Regions from separate parts of the Kitasatospora sp. NPDC056446 genome, predicted to be linked through region 2. Evidence: riboswitches for the same ligand, from Rfam matches in the RefSeq annotation. Region 2 holds a riboswitch; the other holds the start of a gene.

Region 1 (6,899 bases), on a different contig from region 2:
ATGTGCGGCCTGTCGTGCCGGGGGTGCCGTTCCACGGTGACGTCGACGCCGTAGACGTGCGCGATCGTGGGCGGGGTGAGCACCTCGGAGGTGGGCCCGTGGGCGACCAGCCGGCCGTCGAGCAGGACGGCGACCTCGTCGCAGTAGGCGGCGGCGAGTTCGAGGTCGTGCAGCGCGGCCACCGTGGTGATGCCCAGCCCGCGTACGGCGCCCAGGAAGCCGAGTTGGTGGCGCAGGTCGAGGTGGTTGGTGGGCTCGTCGAGCAGGAGCACGCCGGGCTCCTGCACCAGCGCCCGGGCGAGCTGGACCCGCTGCCGCTCGCCGCCCGACAGCGTCGGCCAGGACCGGTCGAGCAGATGGCCGACGTCGGCCGCGGCGACGGCGCCGGCGAACACCGATTGCTCGTGGGCGCCGGTGGCGGAGTCCGTCGGCACGGGCCAGCGGCCGCGGTGCGGTGTGCGTCCGAGCTCGATGACCTGACGGACCGGCAGCGACAGCCGGGTGTCCGCCTGCTGCTCCATGAAGGCCACCCGCCGTGCCCGCCGGCGGGCCGTGAGCACGTGGAGGTCCTCGCCGTCCAGGAGGACCCGGCCCGCGCTCGGCCGGGTCAGTCCGGCGACCGCGCGCAGCAGGGTGGTCTTCCCGGCGCCGTTGGGCCCGAGCAGGCCCGTGATCCGGCCGGGGCGGAACGCGAGCGAGACCGCGTCCAGCAGGGTGGCTCCGCCGGCGCGCACCCGCAGTCCCTCCGCGCGCAGCTCGACGGGGGGTGTCGCCGTCACCGCGCACCCCCGTCGGCCCGTCCCTGGCGCCACAGCAGCCAGGCGAAGAAGGGCGCTCCGAGCCCGGCCGTGATGACGCCGACGGGGATCTCCCGGTCGGGGAGGACCGAGCGCGCCAGGACGTCGCTGCCCACCAGGAGGGACGCGCCGACCAGTGCCGACACGGGCAGCAGGAGGGCGTGGCGCGGGCCGCAGACGAGACGGACCACGTGCGGTACGACCAGGCCGAGGAACCCGATGACGCCGGTGTGGGCGACCAGGCACGCGGTCACCAGCGCGGCGGTGGCGACGAGGACCCAGCGGGTGCGCTCGACGTGGACGCCGAGGGAGCGGGCGGCGGTCTCGCCGAAGGCGAAGGCGTCCAGGTCGCGGGCCGAGGAGGCCAGGACCGTGACACCGACCAGCGCCACCGCCGTCAGGAAGACGGCGGTGGGCCACCGCACGCCGGCGACCGAGCCCAGCGTCCACTCCATGACACCGCGTGCCGCGTTGCGGTCCCCGAGGACCATCACGACGAACGAGGTGTAGGCCCCGCACATCTGTCCCACGGCGATGCCGGCGAGCACGGTCCGGGTGGTCGGTAGCGACCGGGTGCGCGCGCCGGCCAGTGCCAGGACGACGACGGCGGCGAGCAGGGCGCCGGCGAAGGCCGCCGTCGACACCGCGCCGGTGCCCAGGGCACCGGACACGCCGACGCCGAGGACGATCACGGTGACCGCGCCGGCGGCGGCTCCGTCCGAGATCCCGAGCAGGAAGGGATCGGCCAGGTCGTTCCCGGTCAGCGTCTGCAGCACGGCGCCGCAGACCGCGAGGCCGGCGCCGGTGGCAGCCGCTCCCAGGACCCGCGGCAGCCGCAACTGCCAGACGATCTGGTCGTCCAGCAGCGTCACCTGCGGGTCGCCCAGACCGAGACGGCGCAGCACGACGTCGATCACCGTCCCGACCGGTTCGTGCCGCGAGCCCACGGCGAGGCCGAGCAGCACGGTGGCCAGGAGCAGGGCCGCGCCGACGGCCAGGGCCGCCGGGGGGGGGGCCCCCCCCCCGGGGGCCCCCCCGGGCGGCCGCCGCGCGGGCCGGGGCGGGGGCGGCGGGGCCCGGACCGGCGGGCCGCGCGACGGCGGGGTGGGGTGCGTCGGGGTGGGGCGCGGCGGGGTGGGGCGCGGTCATGAACCCGGGTGCAGTCGGCCCAGCCCCGCGGACACCCGGGCGGCGCCGTCGGCGAGCAGGACGCCGGGGGTCGACTCCGAGAACGGCACCACCACGAAGGCCTTGCGCTGTACGGCGGTGAGCTTGCCCAGCACCGGGTCGTTCGTCAGGTAGTCGATCTTGGACTGGGCCGTGTCCCAGCCGGCGTCCGCGACCACGATGGCGTCCGGGTCCGCCGCGACGACCTTCTCCCAGCTGACGTTCTGCCAGCCGCCGGGCAGGTCCGCGAAGACGTTGCGGGCGCCCACGGCGTCCAGCACGAGCTGGGGCCCGCCGTGGCCCGCGCCGACGAACGGCGCCTTGGTGTCCGAGTCGAACCACAGGACCTTCGGGTCCTTGCCCGCGGCCGCCGCCGTGAACCCGGCGAGCTGCTGCTCCTGCTGCTGCCGGATCGCGGTGGCCCGCTCCGTGACACCGAAGACCCTGGCGACGTCGTCCAGTTCGCCCCACACCGCCTGCCAGGTCGGCGGCGGCACCTGGCTCTTGTCCGAGCAGCCGAACGGGGACAGGTACGACGGGATGCCCTGGCCGCGCAGCTCCTCCCGGGTGCCCGCGACCTTGGCGGTGAAGGCGCTGGAGTAGGAGGCGTACAGGAAGTCGGGACGGGCCGCGAGGAGCTTCTCCTTCGTCGGGTAGTCCTTGGAGAGCACCGGGACGGAGTCGTAGGCCGCCTTCCACTTCTCCGGGACGGCGTCGTCGAGGTAGGCGGTACCGGCCATCCGGGACTGCAGGCCGAGCGCCAGGGCGACCTCGGTGGCCCCCTGGTTGAGCGTCACCAGCCGGTCGGGCGGCGCGCCGACCGTCACGGTGGTCCCGCAGTTGTCCACGCTGACCGGCGCGGCGCTGCCGGTCGTCCCGCCGGAGGCGACGGGTGCGGGGGCGCCCGCGCAGGCTCCCAGCACGCCGACGGATAGCAGGGCCGCGACCGCCCGGCCGACATGTGTGCCGACACGTGTCGGACCTGTGGGACGTACAGAACGTATGGGACGTACAGAACGTATGGGACGAACTGATCGCATGGACGGCATGGATCGTAGGGATCGGACCGGATGCGGGTACGGCAGATCGCTGGGCACGTGTTCTCCAAAACCCTCGTGGAACATGTCGCGCCGTGGCCGGTCTCCTGGCTTCCGCATCGACGTGCCGCGGCCGACCTTCCCAAGCGGCTCTTCCAGCCCGCCCAGTGGTCCCGACCGCTGGGAAAGCCGGTCGGCGAGGGCCGCGGTACTCCGCGGCAACAGTGGCGAGGGCCGCACCGGACTCAGACCGGTTTCCCGTACACCACGGCGTTGGCACGCTATCAGGCACGGTCAGGCCGGTGAGGGCCAGGTCACGGGATGATCGTCTGGATCGCTCGTGGGGGGTGGCGGATGGACCGGCCTGACGGCCCGTCCGGTGCCGCCGGTCAGGTGCGCGCGTCCGGTGCGCCGGTCAGGGCCGCCGGACGGCCGCCTCGTCCAGCGACAGGGTCCGCGCGGTGGCGTCGACCGTCGCCCGCACGCCGAGCGGCAGCGGCAGGTTCGGCCCGGCGTGGCCGAACTCCACCTGCCCGAGCACCGGCAGGTCCCGGTCGCCGACCACGTCCAGCACGACCTCGCGCAGCGCCGGGACGTCCGTGCCGCAGCCGGCGGCGGCCACCTGGTGCGGCACGCCGACGACCATCCCCGCGATCCGGTCGAGCACCCCGGCGAGGCGCAGCACGTGCAGGTCGTGCCAGAGGGCCGACAGCGGGCGGTCCACCTCCTCCCAGAAGAGCAGCGCGCCGTCGAAGCGCTCGGCCGGCAGGGCGAAGGGTGTCGCCTGAAGGGCCACCAGGCGGCCGAGCAGCCCGCCGATCAGCGGTCCGCTCGCCCGCCCGGCCCGCCAGCACTCCCAGGAGGCGGAGGCCGGCAGCGGCCCGAGCGGCTCGGCCGCCGACAGCAGCCGGCCGTAGACCCCGGCGAGCTCCGCCCGGCGGGCGGCCGTGGCCGCGCTCTGCCAGGAGCCGCCCAGGCCGTAGGTCGCCATGTCGCCGTGTATGCCGACCAGCCCCGTCCTGCCGAACAGTGCCAGGTGGACCAGTGAGAGGTCGCTGCAGCCCAGGAACGGCTTGGGGTCGGCCCGTACCGCGTCCATGTCCAGCAGGTCCAGGTAGCCGACCGCGGCCTGGCCGCCGGTGTGGGCCACGATCGCCCGGACCTCGGGGTCGCGCAGCAGGCCGTTGAACTCCGCGGCCTGCTCGGCCGGTGACCCGGCGGCCCACCAGCGCCGACGGCCGCCGCTCGTGGCCGGGGTGCGGTGCACCCGGAACCCCCACTCCCGCAGCTCCGCCACTCCACGGGCCAGCAGCGCCGCGGCGTCGTCCTCCAGCGGCCCGGACGGCGCCGACACGACGACCAGGTCGCCGGGCGCCAGCGCGCGCGGCCGGAGCGGGCCGTCCTGCCGTCCGGTAAATTCGAACGCGTTGTCGATTGCCGTCATGCGGCCTGTCTACCAGACGGGTCCGACAGTCGGGTGCGGCAGCCGGACCCGGGCCCGGTGTCCGCCGCGTGCCCCGGGCGCATCGGGCGGTGCCGTCGGCGCGGTCGGGAAGCACGCGGGAGCCGAGGGGTCAGCGTGCCGTGGGGAAGGCGGCGCGCAGCGCGGATCCCCGGGTGACGAACGCGACCCGGATGACGGGCAGCACGCAGACCGCCTGCATCACGGCGTACCAGAGCGGGCAGACACCCGGGATCAGATCGACGCCGACGATCGCGATCGGCATGATGACGGCGAGGGCGCTCACGCGATCGAAGGCCCGTCGGGATCCCCGGGAGGCGGAGACGGTGATCCGGTGGATCAGCACGGCGACCACGGGCAGCAGGGCTGCCCGGACCCACATGAACGTGTTCACCGTGTGACCGCCGGACACCGCGACGACCGCGACGACCGCGAGGAGGGCGACGGCGCTGAGCGCGCCGTAGATCTTGACACTGTTCTTCACCGTGTCGAAGGCTTCCTGGGTGCGGGGGCTGTCGAGGAGTGCCGTCCCGGCCGTGTTCTCGTTGGTTTCCATGCTCACCGACGTTAGGAAGCGCCGGGCCGACGCGGTATCCGGCTGGACCCACGGGTGGGTGGGGGTAGCCCCACTCCCCGGCCGACCACGGCCTCGGCGGGCTCCGCGCGGTGCACAGTGGGAGCACCGGACGGAAAGCGAAGGAAGAGTCATGAGACAGCTGGGTTCGTGGGCGGCGCGCGTCGGCGTGGGGTTCGTACGGGCGTGCGTCGTGGCGGCCGTCAGCATGCTGGTCCCGGCCGTGTGGGCCGCCGCCGTGGCGCTGGGGATCTGGTGGGGCGCGGGAAACCCGTGGTCGTGGCTGGCGCCGGTCGTGCTGGTGAGCGTGGGCACGCTCGCCCTGTCCCGCCCGGTCTGCCGGATGGTCCGCTTCCTCGTCGCGAGGTGGACGGCCACCGTCATCCCCGCCGGATACCGGCAGGCCGGGCCGGTGACGCGGATGTCAACCGGGTACTGGTGGAACGGCTTCGGCTACGAGCGCACCCGCCGCGACGCCCTCATGGACCAGAAGTGGCGGGTCCGGTGGAGCGACCCCGCCAACTGGCGCGACCTGCGGTTCACGGCCGTCGCGCCGCTCACCGCGGGCCTGGTCGCCGCCCTCCCGCCGGCCGGGGTGGCCGCAGCGGCCCTCGGGCTCGCCCGGCCGGAGCCCGCCGCGCGCCTCGCCGCACTGCTCGGCCTGGTCGTGGCCGTCGCCGGCGCCCCGTACGCCTGGCGGTGTGTCGAGCCGGTGGCCGTCCGCTTCCTGCGCCCGTCACCCGCGATGGCGCTGGCGGACCGGGTGGACGAACTGACCGCCCAGCGCGCGGATGCGACGGTCGCCCAGGCCGCCGAGATCCGCCGGATCGAGCGGGACCTGCACGACGGGGCGCAGGCCCGCCTGGTCGGGCTCGGGCTCTCGCTGGCGACCGCGGAGAAGCTGATGGAAACCAACCCGGACCAGGCCAGGACGCTGATGCGGGACGCGCGGGCCGCTGCCACCGCGTCACTGACCGAACTCCGCGACCTGGTCCAGGGAATCAACCCGCCCGTGCTGAGCGACCGCGGGCTCGTCGACGCCGTCCGCGCCCTCGCCCTGGACAGCCCGCTCGAAACGGCCGTCAGCGCGGACCTCCGCCTCAGCCTGGACCCGCCGATCGAGTCCGCCATGTACTTCGCCGTCGCCGAACTGCTGACCAACGCGGTCAAGCACGCCCGCGCGACCCGGGCCCGGATCTCCGTCACCCAGGACGACACCGGCCTCGTCATCGACGTCGAGGACGACGGCCGCGGCGGAGCCGGCCTGCGAGCCGACGGCGGACTCGCGGGGCTGCGCCGCCGCCTCGCGGTCTTCGACGCCACCCTGGAGATCACCAGCCCGGCAGGCGGCCCGACCCGGGTGAGGATGATGGTGCCATGCGAATCGTAGTAGCCGAAGACCTCTACCTCCTGCGCGACGGAATGGTCCGCCTCATCGAGGCGTACGGGCACCAGGTGGTGGCGACCGCGGCCACCGGCCCCGAAACGCTGGAGGCGCTGCTGACGTGGCGGCCGGACGTTGCCGTCGTCGACGTCCGCATGCCACCGACCCAGTCGGACGAGGGACTGCGGGCGGTTCTCGCCGCCCGCGCCGAACTGCCCGGACTGCCGGTCCTCATCCTCTCCCAGTACGTCGAGCAGCTGTACGCCCGCGAGCTCCTGGCCGACGGCGCCGGTGGCATCGGCTACTTCCTCAAGGAGAGCGTCTTCGACGGCGATCAGTTCATCGACGCCCTGGAACGCGTCGCCGCCGGCGGGACGGCCATGGACCCGGCCGTCATCACCAAGCTCCTGTCCAACGGATCGTCGAACCGACGGCTCGAACGGCTCACCGAACGCGAACACTCCGTGCTCGGCCTCAT
Region 2 (6,899 bases):
CCTTCCAGCCGGGTTCGCCGGCGGCGAGTTCGGCGTCGGTGAGCAGGCAGGAGTCCAGCAGGGCGGTGATGCCGTCGGCGTCCAGCCCCTCGGCGGTGAAGCTGAGCTGCTGGACCCGATCGCCGTGCAGGGGGTGCCAGTCCAGGGCGGCGGCGGCCCGGCGCGCGGGCGGGTAGAGGTCCCAGGCCGCGTCGGGCAGGGCGGTGAGCCAGGGCCCGCACTCCTCGACCGCGAGGTTCGCCCCGGCCGCGTCCCAGGCCAGCATCAGTTCGGGCCGGTTGGCCAGCCAGAACCTGCCGCGGCTGCGCTGCGCCGCCGGGACGAGCAGTTCCAGCGCCCGGTGCAGCCGCTCCGGGTGCAGCGGCCTGCGGCGCTCCCACACCAGGGTGGCGACGCCCGCCTCGTCCCGTTCCTGCGGCAGCAGCGCGATCGCCGGGTTGACCCGGTCCCGGGCGGCGGCGACGTCGAAGCCGCCGAGCGCGGCCCGGGTGAGCGTGCCGGTGCCGAGCCGGACGACCCGGGCGGGGGCGTGGAGCTGGCGCAGCAGTGCGAGCCCCGGCGCGTGCGCCGTGGCGCGCGGCACGGCGAGGGTGGTGGCGTACTCGATCTGGTGGGCGAGCGCCTCCGCGCGGGTGCGTTCGTCCCGGGCGGCGGTGTGCTGTCCGTGCTCGGCCAGGTCGTCGGGGACGGAGAGTTCGCCGACCAGCCGGTCCGGGTCGACGGCGGTGACCACGCCCGCCAGTTCGACCGCGTCCGCGAGTCGCCGCCCGTCCACCTCCCCCGCGGCGATCACCTCGACGGCCGGGTGCGGGTCGCTGCCGCCCCACAGCTCGACGATCGCGAGACCGTACCGGCCCTCGTCGGCGATCTCCAGCAGCCGGGGCAGCAGGTCCTCGCGCAGGGCGCAGCACGGGCAGTCGTTGGCGAGCGGCACGTCGTCCACGTCGAACGGCCCTGCCGCGTCCAGGAGTTCGCGGTGGACCAGGCCGAGCGAGGCGTCCCGCAGGTCGTGCCGCAGCACCACCGCGTCCACCGCGGCGGCGGCCAGTTCCCGTACGGCGGCCCGGCGTTCGTCGGCGTGCAGGCCGGCGACGACGACCACCGGCAGCTTGATCCCGTCCGGCGAGCCGGACACCCCGCTCACCAGCTCGCCTTGCGGACGCCCGGCAGGTACCCGGCGTGGGCCTGCCCGCGCAGGTTGATCCGGGAGAGGCCGAAGGCGCGCAGGTAGCCGCGGGGGCGGCCGTCCACGGCGTCCCGGTTGCGGATCCGGGTGGCACTGGCGTCCCGTGGTTGGCGGGCGAGTTCGGCCTGTGCGGCGGCCCGTTCGGCGGCGGCGGTGCCGGGGTGGGCGATGGTGCGCTTGAGTTCGGCCCGGCGCCGCGCGTACCGCGCGACGATCGCGCGCCGCCGCTCGTTCTTGACGATCTTGCTCCGCTTGGCCATCAGACCTTCTCCCCCCGGGCCCGGATGCGGGCGACGGCGGCGGCGACGCCGATCGAGTCGACGGTGCGGATGCCCTTGGCGCTCAGCGTGAGCCGGACGTAGCGGCCCTCGCCGGGCAGCCAGTAGCGCTTGCGCTGGATGTTGGGGTCGAAGCGGCGGCTGGTGCGGCGGTGCGAGTGCGAGATCGCGTTGCCGAACCCGGGGCGGCGGCCGGTGAGTTGGCAGTGGGCGGACATGGGTGCTCCCTGGCGTCCGGGAATGGGCGGGGACAGGGCTCACGTTACACCAGATGAAAATGAATTCCATTTCGGTGTACGGTTCCGGTCCAGCACCCGACCCAGCACCCCAGGCCCCAGGAGGACACCCCATGGCCCGCAGCGAACTGCGCCCCGTGATCAAGCTCCGCTCCACCGCCGGCACCGGGTTCACGTACGTGACCCGCAAGAACCGCCGCAACGACCCGGACCGCATCGTCCTGCGCAAGTACGACCCGGTCGCGGGCCGGCACGTCGACTTCCGCGAAGAGCGCTGAACGCCGGAACGGCGCCTCCCCGGCCGGGGAGGCGCCGTTCCGCGGGGACGCGCTCACGACCCTTCGGGCACCCAGCGCTTCTCGACCTTGGCGAGCTTCCAGTAGCCGATCGCCAGCGCCCAGACCACCACGAACAGCCCGGCGATCGCGTAGCCGACGTTGTCCAGCGAGATGTTCGCGATCCAGCCGGTCACCGGGTCGGTCAGGTCGAACTTCTCGTGCAGCACCCCGACCAGCTCGATGGTGCCGATGATGAAGGCCACCGCGATCGACAGCCCGGTGATGGTCAGGTTGTAGTAGACCTTGCGCACCGGGTTGGAGAAGGCCCACTGGTACGCGAAGTTCATGAACGTCCCGTCCAGGGTGTCGAACAGGCTCATCCCGGCCGCGAACAGCAGCGGCAGGCAGACGATCGCGTACCAGGGCAGCCCGGCGGCCGCGCCCGAGCCGGCCATCACCATCAGGGTGACCTCGGTCGCGGTGTCGAAGCCCAGCCCCAGCACCATGCCGACCGGGAACATCTGCCCGGGCCGGGTGATCGAGCGGGTCGCCCGGTTCAGCACCCGGGCCATGAAGCCGCGCGAGTCCAGGTGCGCCTCCAGCTCCGCCTCGTCGAACTTCCCGGCCCGCATCGAGCGGAACACCTTGAGGATGCCGAACAGCGCCGCCAGGTTGAGCGCGCCGATCAGGTAGAGGAAGGCGCCGGAGGCCGTGGTGCCGACCAGCCCGAGCCACTTGTGGGTGGCCGACTCGTCGTCCATCAGCGTGTTCGCCAGCTGCGCGCCGCCCGCCACCAGGGCGGCCATGATGACCACCATCGAGGAGTGCCCGAGCGCGAACCAGAAGCCCACCGAGACCGGCCGCTTGCCGTCCGCCATCAGCTTGCGGGTGGTGTTGTCGATCACCGCGATGTGGTCGGCGTCGAAGGCGTGCCGCATCCCGAGGGTGTACGCGGTGATGCCCAGGCCCACCCCGAAGACCTGGGTGCCGACCGTGTACCCCTCGGGGGCCACCAGGAAGACGAGCGTCCCGAAGGCCACCACGTGCATGGCCAGGATCACCCCCATCAATCCGGCGGTGCGCAGGGTGTCCTCGCGCTTCCATCTGAAGGCGGGCAGCGCCGACGGCACCGCTTTCGCGTCCGCGGCGACGGTTTCGGGCAGGGTCATGTCCGGATCACGCTCCAACACCTCGTGGAATGACGTCGTGAAGTGCCGTGGCCGGTCTCCTGGCTTACGGGACGTCCGAGTCCGCCTTCCCAGGTGCGCGGGGCACCCAGTGGCGTCGTGGACACGGACGGCGTTCCCTCGCGGACGAAGGAACTGACCCGATCACAGTGGCGAGGGCCGCTCCGGACTTGGACCCCTGGGGGTCCGTCACCGGTCTTCCCGAGCACCACGGCGGGGAACACCGTAGGGGCCGCGCCCGACCCGTGCAAGGCTGCGCACCTGCGCAGGTGTCCAGGATCACAGCCCCGCTCCTGCGAGAATGCGGACATGCATCTCGTACCGGCCGAACGCGCGGGCCACCGCACCATCGACGGACACCGGGTCTGCGAGGCCATCGCCGCGATCGGCGACACCGCGCACGTCCGGTCCTGGGCCGAGCGGTTCTCCCTGCTCGCCGACCCCGGGCGGCTCGCCCTGCTGCTCGCCCTCCACCGGGCCGGCCCGCTCGCCGTCACCGACCTCGCGGTCGCCACCGGCATGCGCGACCCCGCCGTCTCCCAGGCCCTGCGGCTGCTGCGCACGGCCGGCGTGGTCACCGGCGACAAGGACGGCCGTGTGGTGCGCTACCGGCTCGTGGACGAGAGCATGCGCCCCCTCCTCGACGAATGCGCCGCCGGCGAGCACCACGAGCCCACCGCCGCGGCCGGCTGACCGACACTCGGGGAACAGCGCCCGGCGCGCACCCCGGGTGAGTACGATCATGCTGTGCCGTCCCACCCCCACGCCTGGCCCGCCGACCGATGGAACACCGACCCGGTCAAGGCCCGCGTGCTGGCGGTCGCCCGCACCCTCACCTCGGCCACCCGGGTCCTGGACGTCCTCGCCCTGCTGAGCCCGGCCGGCATCGAGCGGTACTTCACCGTCAACCCCGGCTCCGTCTTCGCCGACCGCGCCCTGGACGACTACCTGCACGACCTGCCCGGCTACACCGTCCTGGACTGGGAGGACGCCGTCCGCCTCCCCTTCGACCTGGCCGTCGCCTGTGCCGTCCACTCCTCCATGCACCGCCTGGACGCCCGGCTGGTCGTCCTCCCGCACGGCGCCGGCTACAACCGCCTGGTGGCCGAGTCCACCGGCGACACGGTCAGCTCCGCCGGCCTGTCCCGCAACGAACTCACCCACCACGGGCGGGTGTTCGTGGACGCCCTCGGCCTCTCCCACCCCGAACAGCTGGACCGGCTTCGGTCCTCCTGCCCGGAGGCACTGGACGTCGCCCAGGTGGTCGGCGACCCGTGCTTCGACCGGATGCTCGCCAGCCGGCGCTCCCGCGACGCCTACCGCGCCGCGCTCGGCGCCACCGGCCGCCGACGGCTCGTCGTCGTCAGCTCCACCTGGAGCGAGCACTCGTCACTGGGCAGCCACCCCCGGCTGCCCCAGCGGCTGGTCCGCCAACTGCCCGCCGACGAGTACACGGTGGCCGTCGTCCTACACCCCAACGTCTGGAGCCGGCACGACCCCCGGGCCCTGCTCGACGACGCCCGGCGGATGGGCCTGCGCCTGATCCCGCCCCACCAGGGCTGGCAGGCCGCGCTCGTCGCCGCCGACTGCGTGATCGGCGACCACGGCTCGGTCACCGTCTACGGCGCCGCCCTGGAGCACCGCACCCTGCTCGTCGCCACCGGCGCCGCCGAACTCGACCCGCGCTCCCCCGGCTACGCCTTCGGCCAGGCCGCACCCCTGCTCGACCCGGACGGGGACCTCGCCGCCCAGCTGGAACTGGCCTTCGCCCAGGCGCCGGCCGACCTCCGGGAGATCACCGGCCGCGCACTCGCCCACCCCGGCGGATCCGCCCGGCTGCTGCGCCCGCTGCTCTACTCCTTCCTGGACCGGCTGGACGAGCCCCGGGACGAACCGGCCCTGCCGCCCTACCCCCGGCCCGTCCCCTGCCCCGGGGACACCGACCGGCCCACCGCGTACGAGGTCGAGGGCAGGAGCGAGGGCCCGGAGGTCAGCCTGCGGCGCTACCCCTTCGACCCCCACGACCACACCCCGCGCGGCTTCCACGCCCTGACCGACGACCACCCCGGCGACGCCCTGCGCTACACGGCCGAGGTCCTCGCCCGCACCGAGGCCCACGCCGAACGCCCCGCCGCCCGCTGGCTCGCCGACACCGCCGCCGAACTCCCCGGCCTCGCCGTCGCGGTGGCCGCCCTCGGCCCCGACCGCCACCTGCTGCGGCTGCACACCGGCCGGCTGCTGGAGGCCCGCGCCGAACCGGGCTGGGGCGCCCCGGACCCCGGCATCGACCCGCTGCTGCTCGGCTCCGCCGTCGCCTGCCGGCTCGCCGACGGCGGCGACCCGGCCGACCTCACCGAGCACGGCCTCACCGTCCGCACCGGGGAGCAGCGCACCCGGGTCTCGTTCACGGCCGAGCCCTGACCGGGCCCTGGACCTGACCGAGCCGGGGCGGGCCGCTACCCCCGCAGCTCGCGCAGCCGCTCCCGGCTGCGCTCCGCCAGCTCCTCGTCGGCCAGTTCCTCCGCGAGGCTGACGAGCAGGCCGTGCGCCTGCGCCTCCTTCGCGTACTGGCTCCGTTCCCTGGCCTGCCGGGCGCAGTCACGGGCCTGGGCGACGGCGAGGGCGAGCTGTCCGAGCGCCCGGTGGGCCCGGGCCCGGACCAGCGGGAGCTTCATCAGCATGTCGTTGTCCCGGCCGGCCTCGGCCTGGGCCGTGGCCCCGGCGAGCACGGTGAGCGCCTCCTCCGGGCGGCCGTCGGCGATCAGCGCCTGCGCGAGGTTGTAGCTCTGGACGATCTCGCCGTGGTCGTCGCCCAGGTTCTCCGCCAGGGCCAGCGTGAACCGCTCGACCGCGTCGCCGGGGCGGCCGTCGGCCAGGCAGAGCAGGCCGTCCGTCTCGTAGAGGACGCCCACGACCTGACGGTCGGCCACCAGCGGCACCTGCTCGGTGGCGAGCGCCAGCTGTCCGGCGGCGAGCTGGTACTCCTTGCGGTCGAGGTGGGCGCGGGCCAGCTGGTTGCGCATCCGGACCACGGCGGCCGGCTGGTTGTCCCACTGCGCCGACTCGACCCCGAGCCGGTGGGTGGCGATCCAGTCCTGGTAGAGCCTGCGGTCGTGGTACAGCAGCCAGAGCGACTCGCAGAGCCGCCACACCTCGCCGTGCCACCCCTGCTCGGCCGCCGCCTCCACCACCGCGCGGTAGTTCGCCCGTTCCGCGTACAGCCACTCCAGGGCCGCGGTCTCCGAGGCGAAGCCGGGCAGGTCGTCGCCGCTCGGGTCCTGCAGCCGCAGCCGCTTCCCAGCCATCGTCCGGTCCGCCAGCGAGGCCCGGGCCCGGTAGTACGCGACGACGGCGGCGAGGAGCCCGTCACGGTCGGGCAGGTCACGCGTCCGGCCGTAGGCGTGCAGCCGCACCACGTCGTGGGCCCGGAAGCGGTCCTCCGCCGGGTCGTCGTCCACCACTTCGTCCAGCAGGTGGACGTCGCGCAGTTCCCGGATCGCCCGCTCGGCCCGCTCGACGCCGACCGCACGCGCCAGTGCGGCGGACACGAAGGGGCCGGGCTGCACACCGATCAGGTGGTAGAGCGCCCGGGCAGCCGGCGTCAGCCGCTCGTACACCAGGTCGTACGTCGCGCCGAGGTCGTTCTCCTCATCCTCCAGCACCGCCAGCCTGCCCTCCCGGTCGTGCAGTTCGGCCAGCACCCGGCCGACCGGCAGGCTGTCCCGGTCCAGCAG

What was found. A riboswitch is a leader RNA that binds a small molecule or an ion and turns the genes downstream of it on or off. The one in region 2 is predicted to bind cobalamin.
Region 1: linked by a shared signal. The riboswitch ahead of ACFQ6N_RS01070 (ABC transporter substrate-binding protein) and the one ahead of ACFQ6N_RS13565 (HoxN/HupN/NixA family nickel/cobalt transporter) in region 2 are both predicted to bind cobalamin.

Annotation. Positions count from the first base shown of each region.
Region 1 covers NZ_JBHTRF010000001.1:216,277-223,175, forward strand. Annotated here, with positions in the region: gene ACFQ6N_RS01060 (ABC transporter ATP-binding protein) at 1-779, opposite strand, end outside; gene ACFQ6N_RS01065 (FecCD family ABC transporter permease) at 776-1,762, opposite strand; gene ACFQ6N_RS01070 (ABC transporter substrate-binding protein) at 1,943-2,887, opposite strand; cobalamin riboswitch at 3,081-3,286, opposite strand; gene ACFQ6N_RS01075 (LD-carboxypeptidase) at 3,417-4,445, opposite strand; gene ACFQ6N_RS01080 (hypothetical protein) at 4,576-5,019, opposite strand; gene ACFQ6N_RS01085 (sensor histidine kinase) at 5,171-6,427, shown strand; gene ACFQ6N_RS01090 (LuxR C-terminal-related transcriptional regulator) at 6,415-6,899, shown strand, end outside.
Region 2 covers NZ_JBHTRF010000017.1:119,931-126,829, reverse strand. Annotated here, with positions in the region: gene ACFQ6N_RS13585 (CobW family GTP-binding protein) at 1-1,144, opposite strand, end outside; gene rpsN (30S ribosomal protein S14) at 1,141-1,446, opposite strand; gene rpmB (50S ribosomal protein L28) at 1,446-1,682, opposite strand; gene rpmG (50S ribosomal protein L33) at 1,814-1,978, shown strand; gene ACFQ6N_RS13565 (HoxN/HupN/NixA family nickel/cobalt transporter) at 2,032-3,147, opposite strand; cobalamin riboswitch at 3,179-3,393, opposite strand; gene ACFQ6N_RS13560 (ArsR/SmtB family transcription factor) at 3,475-3,858, shown strand; gene ACFQ6N_RS13555 (hypothetical protein) at 3,913-5,586, shown strand; gene ACFQ6N_RS13550 (AAA family ATPase) at 5,622-6,899, opposite strand, start outside.